3 regions of the Actinospica acidiphila genome follow, and region 2 is predicted to be linked to each of the others. Evidence: riboswitches for the same ligand, from Rfam matches in the RefSeq annotation. Region 2 holds a riboswitch; each other region holds the start of a gene.
The links. Region 2 has a riboswitch for cobalamin ahead of cobN (cobaltochelatase subunit CobN). Riboswitches for the same ligand answer to the same signal wherever they lie in the genome.
Positions count from the first base shown of each region.

Region 1: it holds a riboswitch for cobalamin, as region 2 does, so the genes downstream of both, HXP48_RS10880 (ribonucleoside-diphosphate reductase subunit alpha) here and cobN (cobaltochelatase subunit CobN) in region 2, are expected to answer to the same signal.
Region 3: it holds a riboswitch for cobalamin, as region 2 does, so the genes downstream of both, HXP48_RS07450 (energy-coupling factor ABC transporter permease) here and cobN (cobaltochelatase subunit CobN) in region 2, are expected to answer to the same signal.

Region 1 is NZ_JABZEM010000002.1:2,512,997-2,518,863, forward strand. Features, by position in the region: gene mctP (monocarboxylate uptake permease MctP) at 1-1,271, shown strand, start outside; gene HXP48_RS10875 (GNAT family N-acetyltransferase) at 1,352-1,855, shown strand; cobalamin riboswitch at 1,905-2,075, shown strand; gene HXP48_RS10880 (ribonucleoside-diphosphate reductase subunit alpha) at 2,201-4,564, shown strand; gene HXP48_RS10885 (ribonucleotide-diphosphate reductase subunit beta) at 4,621-5,577, shown strand; gene HXP48_RS10890 (hypothetical protein) at 5,599-5,820, opposite strand.
Region 2 is NZ_JABZEM010000002.1:605,410-611,276, reverse strand. Features, by position in the region: gene HXP48_RS02855 (precorrin-2 C(20)-methyltransferase) at 1-599, opposite strand, end outside; gene HXP48_RS02850 (precorrin-8X methylmutase) at 596-1,228, opposite strand; gene HXP48_RS02845 (nitrite/sulfite reductase) at 1,254-2,567, opposite strand; cobalamin riboswitch at 2,613-2,765, shown strand; gene cobN (cobaltochelatase subunit CobN) at 2,799-5,867, shown strand, end outside.
Region 3 is NZ_JABZEM010000002.1:1,673,686-1,679,552, forward strand. Features, by position in the region: gene HXP48_RS07435 (ABC transporter permease) at 1-176, opposite strand, end outside; gene HXP48_RS07440 (ABC transporter permease) at 173-1,141, opposite strand; gene HXP48_RS07445 (ABC transporter substrate-binding protein) at 1,185-2,777, opposite strand; cobalamin riboswitch at 2,969-3,151, shown strand; gene HXP48_RS07450 (energy-coupling factor ABC transporter permease) at 3,182-3,892, shown strand; gene HXP48_RS07455 (energy-coupling factor ABC transporter substrate-binding protein) at 3,889-4,275, shown strand; gene cbiQ (cobalt ECF transporter T component CbiQ) at 4,283-5,032, shown strand; gene HXP48_RS07465 (energy-coupling factor ABC transporter ATP-binding protein) at 5,029-5,867, shown strand, end outside.

The DNA of each region.
Region 1 (5,867 bases), 1.9 Mb from region 2:
GCGGGCGGTTCGGCTCGAAGGGGCTGTCGCTGGCCGTCGCGGTCACCGGCATCCTGGCGACGATGCCGTACATCGCGCTGCAACTGGTCGGCATCCAGGCCGTGCTGGACGTGATGGGCGTCGGCGGCGGCGAGAACACCAACTGGTTCATCAAGGACCTGCCGCTGCTCCTCGCCTTCGGTGTGCTGGCCGCGTACACCTACTCGTCGGGGCTGCGGGCGCCCGCGCTGATCGCGTTCGTCAAGGACACGCTGATCTACATCGTGATCGCGGTGGCGATCATCTACATCCCGATCAAACTGGGCGGGTTCGACGAGATCTTCGCCTCCGCGCAGGAGGCGTACAGCGAGACCAACCCGGCCACCGGTGCCCCGCGCGGCGCCCTGGTGCCGGGCGAGGCGGGCCAGTGGACGTACGCCACGCTGGCGCTGGGGTCGGCGCTCGCGCTGTTCATGTACCCGCACTCGATCACCGCGACGCTGTCCTCGCGCAGCCGTGAGGTGATCCGCCGCAACACCACGATCCTGCCGCTGTACTCGCTGATGCTGGGCCTGCTGGCGCTGCTCGGGTTCATGGCGATCGCGGCCGGGGTGAAGGTGCAGAACGGCCAGCTGGCCATCCCGCAGCTGTTCGAGAACATGTTCCCGGACTGGTTCGCCGGGGTGGCTTTCGCGGCGATCGGCATCGGCGCGCTGGTGCCGGCGGCGATCATGTCGATCGCGGCGGCGAACCTGTTCACCCGCAACATCTACAAGGACTTCATCAAGCCGGACGCGACGCCCAAGCAGGAGACCGCGGTCTCCAAGATCGTGTCCCTGCTGGTGAAGGTGGGCGCGCTGGTCTTCGTCCTGACCATGGACAAGACCGTCGCGATCAACTTCCAGCTGCTGGGCGGCATCTGGATCCTGCAGACCTTCCCGGCGCTGGTGGGCGGCCTGTTCACCCGCTGGTTCCACCGCTGGGCGCTGATCGGCGGCTGGGCGGTCGGCATGATCTACGGCACGGTCGCCGCGTACGGGGTGGCGTCGCCGACGCAGAAGCACTTCGGCGGCTCCGCCAAGGAGATCCCGGGCATCGGGGAGATCGGCTACATCGGTCTCACCGCCTTCGTGATCAACGTGCTGGTCACGGTCGTCCTGACCTTCGTCATGCGGGCGGTCAAGGCGCCGGACGGCGTCGACGAGACCGAGCCGCGCGACTACACGGCGGACGCCGGCGACCCGGGCGTGCAGGTGGAGCTCCCGCCGGCCACGGCGGACAGCAAGCACTGACGCCGTTCACACGCAGGGCAGCGGGCCGCCGGTGGAAAACCGGCGGCCCGCTGTCGTGCCCGTGCGGCAGACTCCCCCGCATGGACATCGTCATCCGGCCGGCGACGCCCGGCGAGCACGCGGACCTCGGTGAGATCACCGCTCAGGCCTATCTCGGCGACGGGCTGCTGGACTTCGGGGAGTCCGACTCCTACCTGGACGAGCTGCGGGACGTGGGCAAGCGGGCGGCGGCCGCCGAGGTGCTGGTCGCCGTGGCGGACGGCGCGCTGCTGGGCGGGGTGACCTTCGTGCCCGGCCCCGGGCCCATGGCCGACATCGCGGAGCCCAGCGAGGCGGAGATACGGATGCTGGCCGTCTCCCCCGCCCACCGCGGCCGGGGCGCCGGTGAGGCCCTGGTGCGCGCCTGCGTCGACCGGGCGCGGGCGCTCGGCCGCACCCGCATGGTGCTGTCCACGCAGCGCACGATGCACTCCGCGCACCGGGTGTACGAGCGGCTGGGCTTCACGCGGGCCCCCGGGCGGGACTGGAACCCGCTGCCGGAGCTCGACGACATCATGCTGCTGGTCTACGAACTGACGCTCTGACGGCCGGGCGCAGCCCTTCCGTCCGACCCCACCATAACCCCAGCGCGACACAACATATGGGTCCGTCGGCGACACCCGGCACAAGATGTATGCTCATGCTCGCTGTCGCCGCAGGGGAATCCGGTGCGAATCCGGAACTGTCCCGCAACGGTGTACCCATGCCTGCCCACGGGCGCGCACGGGAGTCAGTCCGAGGACCTGCCGACAGTGCGCCCGGCCCTTCCGGTCCGGGTGCCCTGACGTCCGGGCCTCGCGGAATGGGCCGGTGGACGCGACGCCGCGTGCGTTCGTGTGCTGCCCCCTGCGCTCTTCGAGGCCCCCGTGCCGAGCGAGGGAGAGCCACACGTGACCATCGCGCCAGCCGATCCGGCTTCAGCGACCCGCGTGACCGAGGACAGTGACGGCCCCGGGGCCGCGCTGCTGCGGACCCTGACCCAGCTGACCGCCGACCTGCCCGACGCCGACGCCGGCCGGGTGGCCGCGGCCGCGCTGCGCGGCCGGTCCGCCTCCGCCGACGAGGCGGAGCTGCGGGACCTGGCCACCGAGGCGGCGGCCGGGCTGATCTCCGAGGACCCCGCCTACTCCCGGCTCGCCGCCCGGCTGCTCACCCTCGGCATCCGCGCCGAGGCCGCCTCGCAGGGCGTCACCTCGTTCACCGGCTCGGTGGCCGCCGGTCACCGGGAGGGCCTGATCGGCGACCGCACCGCCGCGTTCGTCCGGCTCCACGCGGCCCGTCTGGACGCGCTGGTCGACACGGACGCCGACGACCGGTTCGGCTACTTCGGCCTGCGCACCCTGCACAGCCGCTACCTGCTGCGCCACCCGGTCACCCGCAAGGTCGTCGAGACGCCCCAGCACTTCCTGCTGCGGGTGGCCTGCGGGCTCGCCGAGGACGAGAGCGAGCGGGCGCTGGAGGACGTCGCCGCGCTGTACGGGCTGATGAGCCGGCTGGACTACCTGCCCTCCTCCCCCACGCTGTTCAACTCCGGCACCCGCCACCCGCAGATGTCGTCCTGCTACCTCCTGGACTCCCCCAAGGACGAGCTGGACTCCCTCTACGAGCGCTACCACCAGGTCGCCCGCCTCTCGAAGCACGCCGGCGGCATCGGTCTGTCCTTCTCCCGCGTCCGCGCCCGGGGTTCGCTGATCCGCGGCACCAACGGGCACTCCAACGGCATCGTCCCGTTCCTGAAGACGCTGGACGCCTCGGTCGCCGCCGTGAACCAGGGCGGCCGGCGCAAGGGCGCCGCCGCGGTCTACCTGGAGACCTGGCACGCGGACGTCGAGGAGTTTCTGGAGCTGCGCGACAACACCGGTGAGGACGCCCGCCGTACGCACAATCTGAACCTGGCGCACTGGGTCCCGGACGAGTTCATGCGCCGGGTCGACGCAGACGCCCCATGGTCGCTGTTCTCCCCCGTCGACGTGCCCGAGCTGGTCGACCTGTGGGGCGAGGAGTTCGACGCGGCCTACCGAGCCGCCGAGGCGAAGGGCCTGGCCCGCAGGACGCTCCCGGCGCGCGAGCTGTACGGCCGGATGATGCGCACCCTCGCGCAGACCGGCAACGGCTGGATGACCTTCAAGGACACCGCCAACCGCACCGCCAACCAGACCGCCGAACCGGGTCACGTCGTCCACTCCTCCAACCTGTGCACGGAGATCCTGGAGGTCACCGACGACGGGGAGACGGCGGTCTGCAACCTCGGCTCGGTCAACCTCGCGGCCTTCGCGGGCCCGGACGGCATGGACTGGGAGCGCCTGGACGCGGCGGTCCGCACCGCCGTGACGTTCCTGGACCGGGTGGTCGACATCAACTTCTACCCGACCGGGGAGGCGTCCCGGTCCAACAGCCGCTGGCGCCCGGTGGGTCTGGGCGTGATGGGGCTGCAGGACGTGTTCTTCCGGCTGCGCGTGCCCTTCGACTCCCCCGAGGCGAAGGCGCTGTCCACCCGGATCGCCGAGCGCATCATGCTCGCCGCGTACGAGACGTCCGCCGGTCTCGCGGAGCGGCACGGTCCGCTGCCCGCCTGGGAGAAGACCCGCACCGCGCGGGGCGTGCTGCACCCCGACCACTACGGAGTCGAGCTCGCCTGGCCGGAGCGCTGGGAAGCACTGCGGTCGCGGATCGCCGCGACGGGCCTGCGCAACGCGCTGCTGCTGGCGATCGCGCCCACCGCGACCATCGCATCGATCGCGGGCGTGTACGAGTGCATCGAGCCGCAGGTGTCCAACCTGTTCAAGCGCGAGACGCTGTCCGGGGAGTTCCTCCAGGTCAACTCGTACCTGGTGGAGGACCTCAAGCGGCTGGGCGTGTGGGACGCGCGCACCCGTGAGGCGCTGCGCGAGGCGAACGGCTCGGTGCAGGACTTCGCGTGGATCCCCGAGGACGTACGGCGGCTGTACCGCACGGCGTGGGAGATCCCGCAGCGCGGCCTGATCGACATGGCCGCCGCCCGGACCCCGTTCCTGGACCAGGCGCAGTCGCTCAACCTGTTCCTGGAGACGCCGACCATCGGGAAGCTCTCCTCGATGTACGCCTACGCCTGGAAGCAGGGGCTGAAGACCACCTACTACCTGCGTTCCCGTCCGGCGACCCGGATCGCCCGCGCGGCCCGCGCCGCCGTACCCGTCCCCGTCCAGCAGCCGGCCGACCCCGAGGCCGTCGCCTGCTCCCTCGAGAACCCCGAATCCTGCGAGGCCTGCCAGTGACCACCAGCACGACCAAGAACCTGCTCGACCCCGGCTTCGAGCTGACCCTGCGCCCCATGCGCTACCCGGACTTCTACGAGCGCTACCGGGACGCGATCAAGAACACCTGGCATGTCGAGGAGGTGGACCTGCACTCGGACGTCGCCGACCTGGCGAAGCTGACGCCCGAGGAGCAGCATCTGATCGGCCGGCTCGTGGCGTTCTTCGCCACCGGCGACTCGATCGTGGCGAACAACCTGGTGCTGACGCTGTACAAGCACATCAACTCGCCCGAGGCGCGGCTGTACCTGTCACGGCAGCTGTTCGAGGAGGCCGTGCACGTCCAGTTCTACCTGACCCTGCTGGACACCTACCTGCCCGATCCGGACGACCGGGCGGCGGCCTTCGCGGCCGTGGAGAACATCCCGTCCATCCGGGAGAAGGCCGAGTTCTGCTTCCGGTGGATGGACTCGGTGGAGAAGATCGACCGGCTGGAGTCGCGGGCCGACCGGCGCCGCTTCCTGCTGAACCTCATCTGCTTCGCGGCCTGCATCGAAGGGCTGTTCTTCTACGGCGCCTTCGCCTACGTCTACTGGTTCCGCAGCCGGGGTCTGCTGCACGGGCTGGCGACCGGCACCAACTGGGTGTTCCGCGACGAGACGATGCACATGAGCTTCGCCTTCGACGTGGTGGACACCGTGCGCAAGGAGGAGCCGGAGCTGTTCGACGAGGAGCTCGGGCGGCAGGTCACCGACATGCTCCGCGAGGCCGTCGCGGCGGAGCTGCAGTTCGCCCGTGACCTGTGCGGGGACGGGCTGCCCGGCATGAACACCGCGTCGATGCGGCAGTACCTGGAGTGCGTCGCCGACCAGCGTCTGGTGCGGCTGGGCTTCGCGCCGGTGTACGGCTCGGAGAACCCGTTCTCGTTCATGGAGCTGCAGGGCGTGCAGGAGCTGACCAACTTCTTCGAACGCCGTCCGTCCGCGTACCAGGTCGCCGTGGAGGGCACGGTCGACCTGGACGAGGACTTCTAGGGCCCGCGCGCCGGGGCCGTCTCACGCCGCGCGTGCGTGGCGGCGGGAGGCGGCCCGGTGCTCCGGCCGGGACGCGGCCGGCATACCGGGCGGCTCGGTGACCAGGGTGGCCCGGGCCCGCCGGATCTGCCGGTCGATGCGGCGGTCGCGCAGGATGCCGATCACGGCGGGCGCGACCATGAGGACGAACAGGCCGAGAACGGCCACCATCGCGATCAGTGCTTCTGTCTGCGTCGTGTTCATGGACACCACTGTGCCGCCGGACGCTCCTTACGAGGAGTGGCAGGACT
Region 2 (5,867 bases):
TCGAGCCGCCCCGAACGCTCCAGCGCTCGGCGCACCTTGGGGAAGGTGCGCCCCAGCTTCATCACCACGGCCGCGTCCGTCGAGGCCAGGCGCGCCGTCAGTTCCTCCTCGGGCAGCGTGCCCGGCAGGATGGTCAGTACCTCCTCGCCCTCGGCGAGCGGCGTGCCCAGGCGGGCCGCGGCGGCGGACACCGAGGTGACACCGGGGACCACCTCGGTGTCGTAGCGGTCGGCGAGCCGCTTGTGCATGTGCATGTAGGAGCCGTAGAAGAGCGGGTCGCCTTCCGCGAGGACGGCGACCGTGCGGCCCGCGTCCAGGTGGGCGGCGAGCCGGGCCGCCGCCTCGGCGTAGAACTCGTCGATGGCGCCCTGGTAGCCGCCGGGATGGTCGGTGGTCTCGGTGGTGACGGGGTAGACCAGAGGCTCCTCGACGTGGTCGGCACGGATGTGCTTCGCCGCGATGGAACGGGCGATCGACCGGCCGTGACGGGCGCTGTGATAGGCGATCACGTCGGCCTCGGCGATGGCCTCCACGGCCCGTACCGTCATCAGGGACGGATCGCCGGGACCGAGCCCGACTCCGTACAGCTTGCCGCTCATTCTTCCTCGCTCGCGATCGCGTTGAGTGCGGCGGCGGCGATGGCGCTGCCGCCGCGACGGCCCCGCACGACCAGGTGCTCCAGGCCCGAGGGGTGGGCGGCCAGGGCGTCCTTGGACTCGGCGGCTCCGACGAAGCCGACGGGCACGCCGATGACGGCGGCCGGCCGGGGCGCCCCCTCCTCGATCATCTCCAGGAGGCGGAAGAGCGCGGTGGGCGCGTTGCCGACGGCGACCACGGCCCCCTCCAGCCGGTCGCGCCACAGCTCCAGGGCGGCGGCGCTGCGGGTGGTGCCGAGCCTGGCGGCCAAGTCGGGGACGGCCGGGTCGGACAGGGTGCACAGGACGTCGTTGTCCGCGGGCAACCGCCTGCGCGTGACGCCGCTGGCGACCATCTGCACGTCGCAGAGGATCGGCGCGCCGGCACGGAGGGCTTCGCGGGCGCGGGTGACCACCCCGGGGGTCCAGGACAGGTCACGGACGAGGTCGACCATGCCGCAGGCGTGGATCATCCGGACCGCGACCTGGCCGACGTCGACGGGCAGGGCCGTGAGATCGGCCTCCGCGCGGATGGTGGCGAAGGACTGGCGGTAGATGGCCGGCCCGTCCTTCTCGTAGTCGTATGTGGTCACGATGTCTTCTCGCTGCTCTCGATCGTCATACGGCGGATGAGGTGAGGGTCGCCAGGGCTGTGCCGAGGCGGGCGGGGTCGTTCAACGGAACAGTGCGCGGCGGTCGGTCCCGGACGGTCTCGGTGAGGTGGTAGCCGCCGTCCGGCGCGGCCACCACGTCGATCCGGTCGCCGTGCGGTCGGCCGCAACGCCGTTCGCAGCCGGACCAGTACAGCGGCAGGCGGGACCGGCCCACGGCGGCCACCGCGCGCGCCGCGTCGGTCCGTACGTCGGAGTGGGACCTGCCGCACCCCGGTCGGCCGATGCAGGCGCCGACGCGCGGCCAGGGGGAAGAGGCGTCGGTGACCAGGCCGGTGTCCGCGAGGCGGTCAAGAGCGTCGGCCGTATCCGCAGCACTCGCGCCCGGGGTGGGCACGACGATGCCGCGCCACGGCGTCACCCGCAGCTCACCGCCCTGAGCGCGGGCGGCGGCCCGGATCAGCTCGCGCCACTGCGCGGTCGTGACGCGGCCCAGGGGAGCGTGGACGGAAAGGGCGGAGCCGATGACGCCGGGACGGGGCCCTTCCGCGCGTGCCGCGCCTCGTGACGCCTCGACGCACGCGATGCCCGCAGCCGACAGGCGGCGCCGCACCGCACGTGCCAACGTGTCCCTCTCGATTCCCAGTTCGTCCACCCGCCAGACCTGGACACCGTTCTGTCGCGCGACGTCGAGGAAGGCTTCGGCAGCCGACAGCGCGGCACGGGCCGCGTCGTCGGCGGACACGAGCCAGCCTTCGCCCGCCGAGCCGAGGCCGAGCAGCGCTCCGCCGGTGGCCGCGCGCACGGTCACGTCGGCTCCGAGCGCGGCCACGTCCCCGCGTCCGTCGTCGAGTGCGAACAGGAACCGGCCCGACAGTTCCCGCACCGCCTCGCTCCTGCACAGCGCGGTGTCGAGGGACTCCAGCCAGGGCCGTACATCCCGCTTGCCGCCCCCGTCCAGACCGGACAACGGCGAGGCGACGATGTTGCGCACCCGGTCGTGCGCGTGCGAAGGGAGCAGGCCCACGCTGTCAAGCAGTCCGGCCAGTTCCGCTCCACAGCTGTCGCGCAGCCCCCGTAGCTGCACATTGCCCCGTGAAGTGAGATGAAGATCTCCATCGCCCAGGTGCCGGGCCGCGTCCGCGAGCGCCTCGGCCTGCCGCAATCCGAGGACGCCGCCGGGAATGCGGATCCGCGCCAGCGCACCGTCGTCGGCGGCGTGCAGCCGCAGCGCGCCCGGGCAGGCGTCACCGCGGTCCCGTGAGACCGCGGTGGCCTGGGGCGATGAAGGCAGAGGGGGCGTGGACATGGCGGCGAGCATACCGACCGTCACACGGGATGTACGCCCCGCCCTCTTGCCGTGACCCTTACTATGCTTCTCGGTGGATCATTCGGTCCACCACCGCCATGACGGCGACAGGGGAGGAAGCCCGGTGCGAATCCGGCGCGGTCCCGCCACTGTGAGCCCGGCCAGCACGAGGCCGGGTGAGCCAGGAACTCCCGCCGTCCATCACCGCCCGGGGCGCGGACCCCGAGGAAGGCCAGACGCCGCATGCCGCACACGTCCGGGGATCGCGCTCCGCACCCCAGCATCCTGCTCCTGTCGACGTCCGACACCGACCTGCTCAGCGCCCGCGCGGCGGACGGCCCGGTGCCCTACCGCTTCGCCAACCCCACCCGCCTCCCCCTCGACGACCTGCCCGCTCTCCTCGACGGAGCCGGCCTCGTCGTCGTACGCCTCCTCGGTGGCCTGCGCGCCTGGCAGGAAGGGCTGGACCTGCTGCTCGCCGACGGCCGCCCGGTCGTCGTCCTCACCGGCGAGCAGGCCCCGGACGCCCAGCTGATGGCCGCCTCCACCGTCCCCGTCGGCATCGCGGCCGAGGCACACGCGTACCTCGCCCACGGCGGACCGGCCAACCTGGAGCAACTCGCCCGCTTCCTGTCCGACACCGTCCTGCTCACCGGTCACGGCTTCGACTCGCCGGCACCCGCCCCCGCCTGGGGGCGCCTGGAGCGCACGCCCCGCGCGGACACCGACGGCCCAACCGTCGCGGTGCTCTACTACCGCGCCCACCACATGAGCGGCAACACCGCCTTCGTCCACGCCCTCTGCGAGGCCGTCGAGAACGCGGGCGGCCACCCGCTGCCCCTCTACGTGGCTTCGCTGCGTGCTCCCGAGCCCGGGCTGATCGAGGAACTGCGCGCGGCCGACGCGATCGTGACCACCGTCCTGGCGGCCGGCGGCACCAGGCCCGCCGACGCGTCCGCGGGCGGCGACGACGAGTCGTGGGACGCGGGCGCCCTCACCGCGCTGGACGTGCCCATCCTCCAAGCCCTGTGCCTGACCGGCTCCCGCGCCGACTGGGAGGGCAACGACGAGGGCGTGTCCCCACTCGATGCCGCGAGCCAGATCGCCGTGCCCGAGTTCGACGGACGCCTCATCACCGTCCCGTTCTCCTTCAAGGAGATCGACGCCGACGGTCTCCCGGCCTACGTCGCCGACCCCGAGCGTGCCGCCCGCGTTGCCGGCATCGCCGTACGCCACGCCCGCCTGCGGCACATCCCGGCCGCCGACAAGCGCCTGGCCGTGGTGCTGTCCGCGTATCCGACCAAACACTCCCGCATCGGCAACGCGGTCGGTCTGGACACCCCTGCCAGCGCGGTGGCCCTGCTGCGCCGACTGCGCGACGAGGGCTACGACTTCGGCTCCGGCGCCGAGGTCCCGGGCCTGGGCTCCGGCGACGGCGACGAACTGATCCGCGCGCTGATCGAGGCGGGCGGCCACGACCAGGACTGGCTCACCGAGGAACAGCTCGCCCGCAACCCGGTCCGTATCCCCGCGGCCGACTACCGACGCTGGTACGCGACGCTCCCCGAGGAGCTGCGCACGGCAGTCGAGGAGCACTGGGGCCCGGCGCCGGGCGAGATGTTCGTCGACCGCAGCCGCAACCCCGAGGGCGACATCGTCCTGGCGGCCCTGCGCTTCGGCAACCTGCTGGTCCTCATCCAACCCCCGCGCGGCTTCGGCGAGAACCCCATCGCCATCTACCACGATCCCGACCTGCCGCCCTCGCACCACTACCTGGCCGCCTACCGCTGGATCGCCGCACGGGCCGACGACGGCGGCTTCGGCGCGGACGCGATGATCCACCTCGGCAAGCACGGCAACCTGGAGTGGCTGCCCGGCAAGAACGCCGGCCTTTCCGCCGCCTGCGGCCCCGACGCCGCTCTCGGCGACCTTCCCTTGATCTACCCCTTCCTGGTCAACGACCCCGGCGAGGGCACCCAGGCCAAGCGGCGCGTCCACGCGACTCTGGTCGACCACCTGGTCCCGCCGATGGCCCGCGCCGACTCCTACGGCGACATCGCCCGCCTGGAGCAACTCCTCGACGAGTACGCCCAGATCGCCGCCATGGATCCGGCCAAGCTCCCGGCGATCCGCGCCCAGATCTGGACCCTGATCCAGGCCGCGAGGCTCGACCACGACCTCGGCCTGGACGACCGCCCCGACGACGAGGGCTTCGACGACATGATCCTCCATGTCGACGGCTGGCTCTGCGAGGTCAAGGACGCCCAGATCCGCGACGGCCTGCACGTCCTCGGCACCCCTCCGGCCGGAGCGGACCGCGTCAACCTCGTCCTGGCCATCCTGCGCGCCCGCCAGATCTGGGGCGGCGCCACCGCGCTGCCCGGCCTGCGCGAGGCGCTCGGCCTGGACGAGTCCGCCGCCACCCGCACCACGGCCGACGAAGCGGAGGAACGGGCCCGCGCCCTGGTCCAGGCGATGGAGGACGCCGGCTGGGACCCGTCCGCCGTCCCCACCGAACACGGTGAACAGGTCGCCGCCGTACTGGAGTTCGCCGCCCGCGAGGTAGTCCCGCGCCTGTCGGCCACCACTGCCGAGATCGACCACACCGTCCATGCCCTGAACGGCGGATTCGTCCCGGCGGGCCCCTCGGGTTCCCCGCTGCGCGGCCTGGTCAACGTCCTGCCGACCGGCCGCAACTTCTACTCGGTCGACCCCAAGGCCGTCCCCTCCCGCCTGGCCTGGGAGACCGGTCAGGCACTCGCCGACAGCCTCCTGGAGCGCTACCGCTCCGACAACGGCGACTGGCCCGCCTCGGTCGGCCTGTCCCTGTGGGGCACCAGTGCCATGCGCACCGCCGGCGACGACGTCGCCGAGGCCCTCGCCCTGCTCGGTGTCCGCCCCGTCTGGGACGACGCCTCCCGCCGCGTCACGGGTCTGGAGCCCATCCCGTACGAGGAACTGGGCCGGCCCCGCATCGACGTCACCCTGCGCATCTCAGGGTTTTTCCGCGACGCGTTCCCCCACACCGTCGGCCTGCTGGACGACGCCGTCCGGCTGGCCGCCTCCCTGGAAGAATCGGACGAGGTCAACTTGGTGCGCGCCCACGTCCAAGCCGACATCGCCGACCACGGCGACGAACGCCGGGCCACCACCCGCATCTTCGGTTCCCGTCCCGGCACCTACGGTGCCGGTCTGCTGCAGCTCATCGACTCCCGCGACTGGCGCACCGACGCCGACCTCGCCGAGGTCTACACCGTCTGGGGCGGCTACGCCTACGGCCGCGAACTCGACGGCCGCCCGGCCCGCGACGAG
Region 3 (5,867 bases), 1.1 Mb from region 2:
AGGTCGACGGCCTGCTGGTCGAGCTGGACCAGCGGCGGGACCAGCAGCACGGCCAGCACGGTCACGGCGACCAGGGTGGCGGAGACGCGCAGCCGCAGGGCGTGTGTGGAGCGGCGGGCGGCGCCGTGCGCGCGCCAGGCCGGCTTCGTGTCCGCCACGTCGACGTCGGTCGTCACATCTCCTCCAGCTTCACCCTCGGGTCGATCAGCCCGTAGAGCAGGTCGGCGAGCAGGTTGCCGGCGAGCACGGCGGCGGTGGCGAGCGTGGTGAGCGCGGCGAGCAGCGGGAAGTCGACCGCGGTGGCGGCCTCCACGGTGGCCGAGGCGATGCCGGGCCAGCTGAAGACGGTCTCCACCAGCAGCGCGCCCGTGATGAGTTCCGGCACGCGGGAGCCGATGAGGGTGAGCACCGGCAGCAGCCCGGAGCGCAGGGCGTGGCCGAGCAGCACGGTGCGTTCGCTGAGGCCGCGCGCCCTCGCCCCGCGCACGGGGTCCTCCGCGAGCGCGTCGCCGACGCCCTGCCGGACGTAGAGCGTGAACCAAGGCAGCTGGGAGACGGCGAGGACGCCGGCGGGGAGGATCAGGTGCTCGGTCAGGCCGCCGAAGGTGACCCGGTCGCTGCCGGTGTCGGTGAGGCCGCCCGCCGGGAGGACGTCCAGCTGGAGGGCGAACAGCCACACCGCGAGGAGCGCGATCCAGAAGACCGGGGCGGCCTCCAGGACGTAGGCGGCGGAGGTGACCGCGCGGTCCGTGAGGGAGCCGGGGCGGCGGGCGGCGAGCACGCCGAGGAGCGTGCCGAGCAGGACGGCGGCGGCGAACGCGACGGCGCACAGCAGCGTGGACCACAGCAGCCGTTCGCCGATGACCTCGGCCACCGGCTGCCGCATCACCGCGGACTGGCCGAGGTCGCCGCCGAGGGCGGAGGTCAGCCAGTCCCACCAGCGGGCGGTGAACGGCCGGTCCACGCCGAGGTTCTCCCGCAGCCGGTCCAGGGTCTCCTGGTCGGCGCCGAGCGCGGCCGTGCCCGCGTACGCCCTCACCGGGTCGAACGGGGACGCGGCGGCGACGGCGAACACGCCGAACGTGACGACGAGGAGCACCGGCACGGCGTGCAGCGCGCGGCGCGCGGTGAGCCGTGCCATCGGGCGCCAGGGGACGCGGGTCGTGGCCCGCCGGGGGCGTGGGTCATGCCGCGGGCTGCCAGTCCTCGACGTTCCACCAGGGTCCGGCGGCGAAGCCGTGTTCGTGCGGTTCGGTCTGGGTGGTGAGGCCCTTCCAGCGGTCGGCGAGCACGTACAGGTGGTCGATGTGGGTGAGGAAGGTGTAGCCGGGGTCCTTCACGAGGGCGCGCTGCAGGGCGTCGTAGGCGGCCTTGCGGGTCTCCGGGTCCTGGCTGCGGCGGCCTGTCTCCAGGGCGCGGTCGACGGCCGGGTTGTCGTAGTGGGCCATGTTGTTGAAGCCGTCGCCGGCGAGGGAGGAGTGCAGCATCGTGTAGAGCCCGAAGTCCGGGTCGCCGGTGCTGCCGAAGCCCGCGAGGACGGCGTCCCGGTTCATGCGGGGCTCGATGACCTCCCAGGTGGCGCTCTCCACCCGGACGTCGATGCCGGCCTTCTTGGCGTCGGAGGCGTAGGCGAGGGCGTGGTCCTGACGGACCTTGTCGCCGGAGGGGTAGTACAGCGTGAAGCGGGCGGGGCGGCCGTCCTTGGCGCGGATGCCGTCCCCGCCCTTCGTCCAGCCGGCGGCGTCGAGGATGCGGCCGGCCGCGGCGAGGTCGCGCGGGCGCTCGGTGTCCTCGGCGAACCACGGGTCGTCGACGGGCAGCGGGCCGTAGGCGGGGCGGCCGGCGCCGTCGAGGATCTTGTCGACCATGGCCTGCCGGTCGACGGCGAGGTCGAGGGCGCGGCGGATCGCGGTGTCGCCGGTGACGGGGTTGCCGCTGGGGAGGGTGACGACGCGGACGTCGTAGGAGGTGGCCCGGTAGGTCTTCTTGTCGTCGTCGCTCTTGAAGGTGGCGGCGAGGTTGGGCGGGAGGACCGCGCCGTCGAGGTCGCCGGAGCGGAGCCGGGTGGCGCGGACGTCGTCGTCGGAGACGATCGCCATGGTGAGCTTCTTCACCTTCGGGGTGCCGCCCCAGTAGTGCGGGTTGGCCTTGAAGGTGAGCTTCTCGCCCTTGCGCCAGTCGACGAGGACGTACGGTCCGGTGCCGACGGGCTTCGTGTTGAAGGCGCCGGTGTTGGGGTCCTGCTCGCCGGCGACGTGCTCGGGCACGATCGGCAGGACCGTGCGGGCGGCGAACGGCGCGTAGGGGTGGTGGAGGGTGAAGACGACCGTGTCGTCGCCCACCGCCCGGACGTCCTTGACGGCCGCGAGTTCGCTCCTGGCGGTGTTGTTGGTGTCCTCGTCGAGGACCGTGCGGTAGGTGAAGACGACGTCCCGCGCGGTCAGCGGCTTGCCGTCGCTGAACTTCACGCCCTCGCGCAGGGTGTACGTGTAGGTGCGTCCGCCGTCCGTGATCCGCGGAAGTGCCCTGGCCAGCGCGGGTTCCAGGGTCATGTCGGCGGTGCGGGCGAGGAGGCCGTCGAACAGCTTGGAGTTGCCGTCCTTGCCGTAGCCGAGGAGCGGGCTGAGGGTGTCGGGCTCGGTGGAGACGCCGATCACCACGGACTCGCCGGCCGCCGCGCCGTCCGCGGTGCCGGAGCCCGGCGCCGAGCAGGCGGAGACCGCCGCGGCCGTCGCCAGCACGGCGGCGGCGCCCCGTATGCGTCGTCGGGTCGTCATCGAACCTCACATCCCTGTTGCTGGAAAATAGCTCTTGCATATTAGTTGCAGGAAGACCTTGCCCAGAACGGCGGCCCCCCAGTCGCCGGGGTTGCCGGGCCGCCCGAACGCGCAGGTGTGCGCCGGGGTCCGAGCCGCCGGGCGCCCTCCGCGCGCCCCCGCCGCCGCTTGTCACCGGGCCGCGACGGGGACTACTGTCACCACGCCTTGGTGACGGGAAATCGGTGCGATACCGGTGCGGCCCTCGCCACTGTGATCGGGAAGTCCGGCTCCGGCCCTCACGGGCAGCCACTGGGTCCTCAAGGACCCGGGAAGGCGGAGCACGGGCGGTGGTACCCGTCAGCCAGGAGACCGGCCAAGGCGCGTCAACCATCCACGAGGTGCTGGAGAGGGTCTGCTGAGCCATGCACATTGCCGAGGGTTTCCTGCCTCCGGCGCACGCGGTCGCCTGGGGCGTCGCGTCGGCGCCGTTCGTCGTCCACGGAGCCCGGTCGCTCATCCGTGACGTCAGAGAGCACCCCGAGAGCACGCTGCTGCTGGGCGCGTCGGGAGCGTTCACGTTCGTCCTGTCCGCGCTGAAACTGCCCTCCGTGACCGGGAGTTGCTCCCACCCCACCGGGACCGGGCTGGGCGCGATCCTGTTCCGGCCGCCGGTCATGGCGGTGCTCGGGACCATCACCCTGCTGTTCCAGGCGCTGCTGCTCGCCCACGGAGGGCTCACCACGCTCGGCGCCAACGTCTTCTCCATGGCGATCGTCGGGCCCTGGGCCGGATACGCCGTCTACCGGCTGCTGCGCCGGTACGACGTGCCGCTGATGGGCGCGGTGTTCTGCGGCGCGTTCGTCGCCGACCTGTCGACGTACTGCGTGACCAGCGTCCAGCTCGCGCTGGCGTTCCCCGACCCGGGCAGCGGATTCCTGGGCGCGCTGGGGAAGTTCGGCTCCATCTTCGCCGTCACGCAGATCCCGCTCGCGGTCAGCGAGGGGTTGCTGACGGTGCTGGTGATGCGCCTGCTGGTGCAGTCCAGCAAGGGCGAGCTGACCCGGCTCGGGGTGCTGGTCACCTCGGCGGCCGGGGGCAAGCAGGCCGAGTCGGCCGAGGCGGTGACCCGGTGAGCCGCAACGCGAAGATCAACACCCTGCTCCTGCTGCTCGTGGCCGCCCTCGCCGTGATCCCGCTGGCGCTGGGGCTCGGCGACCACAAGGAGGAACCGTTCACCGGGGCGGACGGCGAGGCGGAGACCGCGATCACCGAGATCGACCCGGACTACGAGCCGTGGTTCTCACCGCTGTACGAACCGCCGTCCGGGGAGATCGAGTCGGCGCTGTTCGCCCTCCAGGCCGCGCTCGGCGCGGGCGTCCTGGCGTACTACTTCGGGCTGCGTCGCGGACGCCGGCAGGGCGAGGCGCGGGCGCGTGGGCGGGCCGTCACGCAGGACGCGGACGCGGAGGACGCCGACGCGGAGGCGCGCACCGGCGCCGACGGCGGACGGGACTGACCGGCCCGTGCTGCCGATCGACGCGGCGGCGCACAGCAGCCGCTGGCGCCGCCGTCATCCCGTGGACAAGGCCGTCCTCGGTCTCGGCCTCACCGTCCTCGCGATCTCGCTGCCCCCGTGGCCGGGCGCCGCGCTGGTGCTGGTCACCGCGCTGGTGCTGCTGCTCGGCCCGGCGGCGGTGCCGGCCGGGCGGCTGTGGCGGGCGTACCGGGTGCCGCTGGGGTTCTGCGTCACCGGGGCGCTGCCCCTGCTGATGCGGGTGGGCGGGCCCGGCGGTTTCCTGTCGCCCGCCCCCGACGGGCCCCTGCGCGCCGGGGAGTTGCTGCTGCGCACCTCGGCCGCCTCGCTGGGCGTGCTGCTGTTCGCGTTCACCACGCCGATGTCGGACCTGCTGCCACGCCTGGTGCGCGCCGGGGTGCCCGCGCCGCTCGTGGACGTGGCGCTGGTGACGTACCGGATGAGCTTCCTGCTGCTGGACTCGGTGCGCCGGGTGCACCGGGCGCAGGCGGCGCGGCTCGGCCACACCACCCGTGCGGCCACCTGGCGTTCGCTCGGCGGGCTCGGCGCGACCGCGTTCGTGCGGTCCTTCGACCGTGCGGCGCGGCTGCAGACGGGGCTCGCGGGCCGCGGCTACGACGGCGCCCTGCGCGTGCTGGTGCCGGAGGCCCGGGTGTCCGCCCGGTTCACGACCGCGAGCGTGACGCTCCTGGCAGCGCTGGCCGCCCTCACCTTCGTACTGGAAAGGCCCCTGTCGTGAGCGGATCCGTGCTGGTGGCACTGCGGGACGTGTCCTTCGCGTACGAGGAGGGGCCGCCGGTGTTCACCGGGCTCGACTTCGAGGTGCGCGAGGGGAGGGCGCTGGCCCTGCTGGGGCGCAACGGCAGCGGCAAGACCACCCTGATGCGGCTGCTGAGCGGCGGACTGCGCCCGCACGGAGGGGAGTTGAGGCTGTCGGGCCGTGCGGTGCGGTACGACAGGAAGGGGCTGACGGCGCTGCGCACCACCGTGCAGCTGGTGGTGCAGGACCCGGACGACCAGTTGTTCGCGGCGTCCGTGGGGCAGGACGTGTCGTTCGGGCCGCTGAACCTGGGGCTGCCGGACGGGGAGGTGCGTGCGCGGGTCGCGGAGGCGCTGGAGGCGCTGGACATCGCCGCGCTCGCCGACCGGCCCACGCATCTGCTGTCGTACGGGCAGCGGAAACGGACGGCGATCGCGGGCGCGGTCGCGATGCGGCCGCGGGTGCTGATCCTGGACGAGCCGACGGCGGGCCTCGATCCCGACGGCCAGGAACGGCTGCTGGCCACTCTGGACGGTCTGCGGGCGGGCGGCACGACGGTGGTGATGGCGACGCACGACGTGGACCTCGCCCTGCGCTGGGCCGACGACGCGGCCCTGCTGACGCCGTCGGGCGCCCACACCGGGCCGGTCGCGGAGACGCTGTCCCGGCGGGACCTGCTCACGGCGGCGGGGCTCAGACTGCCGTGGGGTGTGGCGGCCGGACTGTTCCTGCGGGCGCGAGGGCCGGCCGGCGCCGCGGACGTCGGCCCTCGCACCCCGGAGGAACTGGCGGCGCTGGCCGCCCTGCCGGAGCA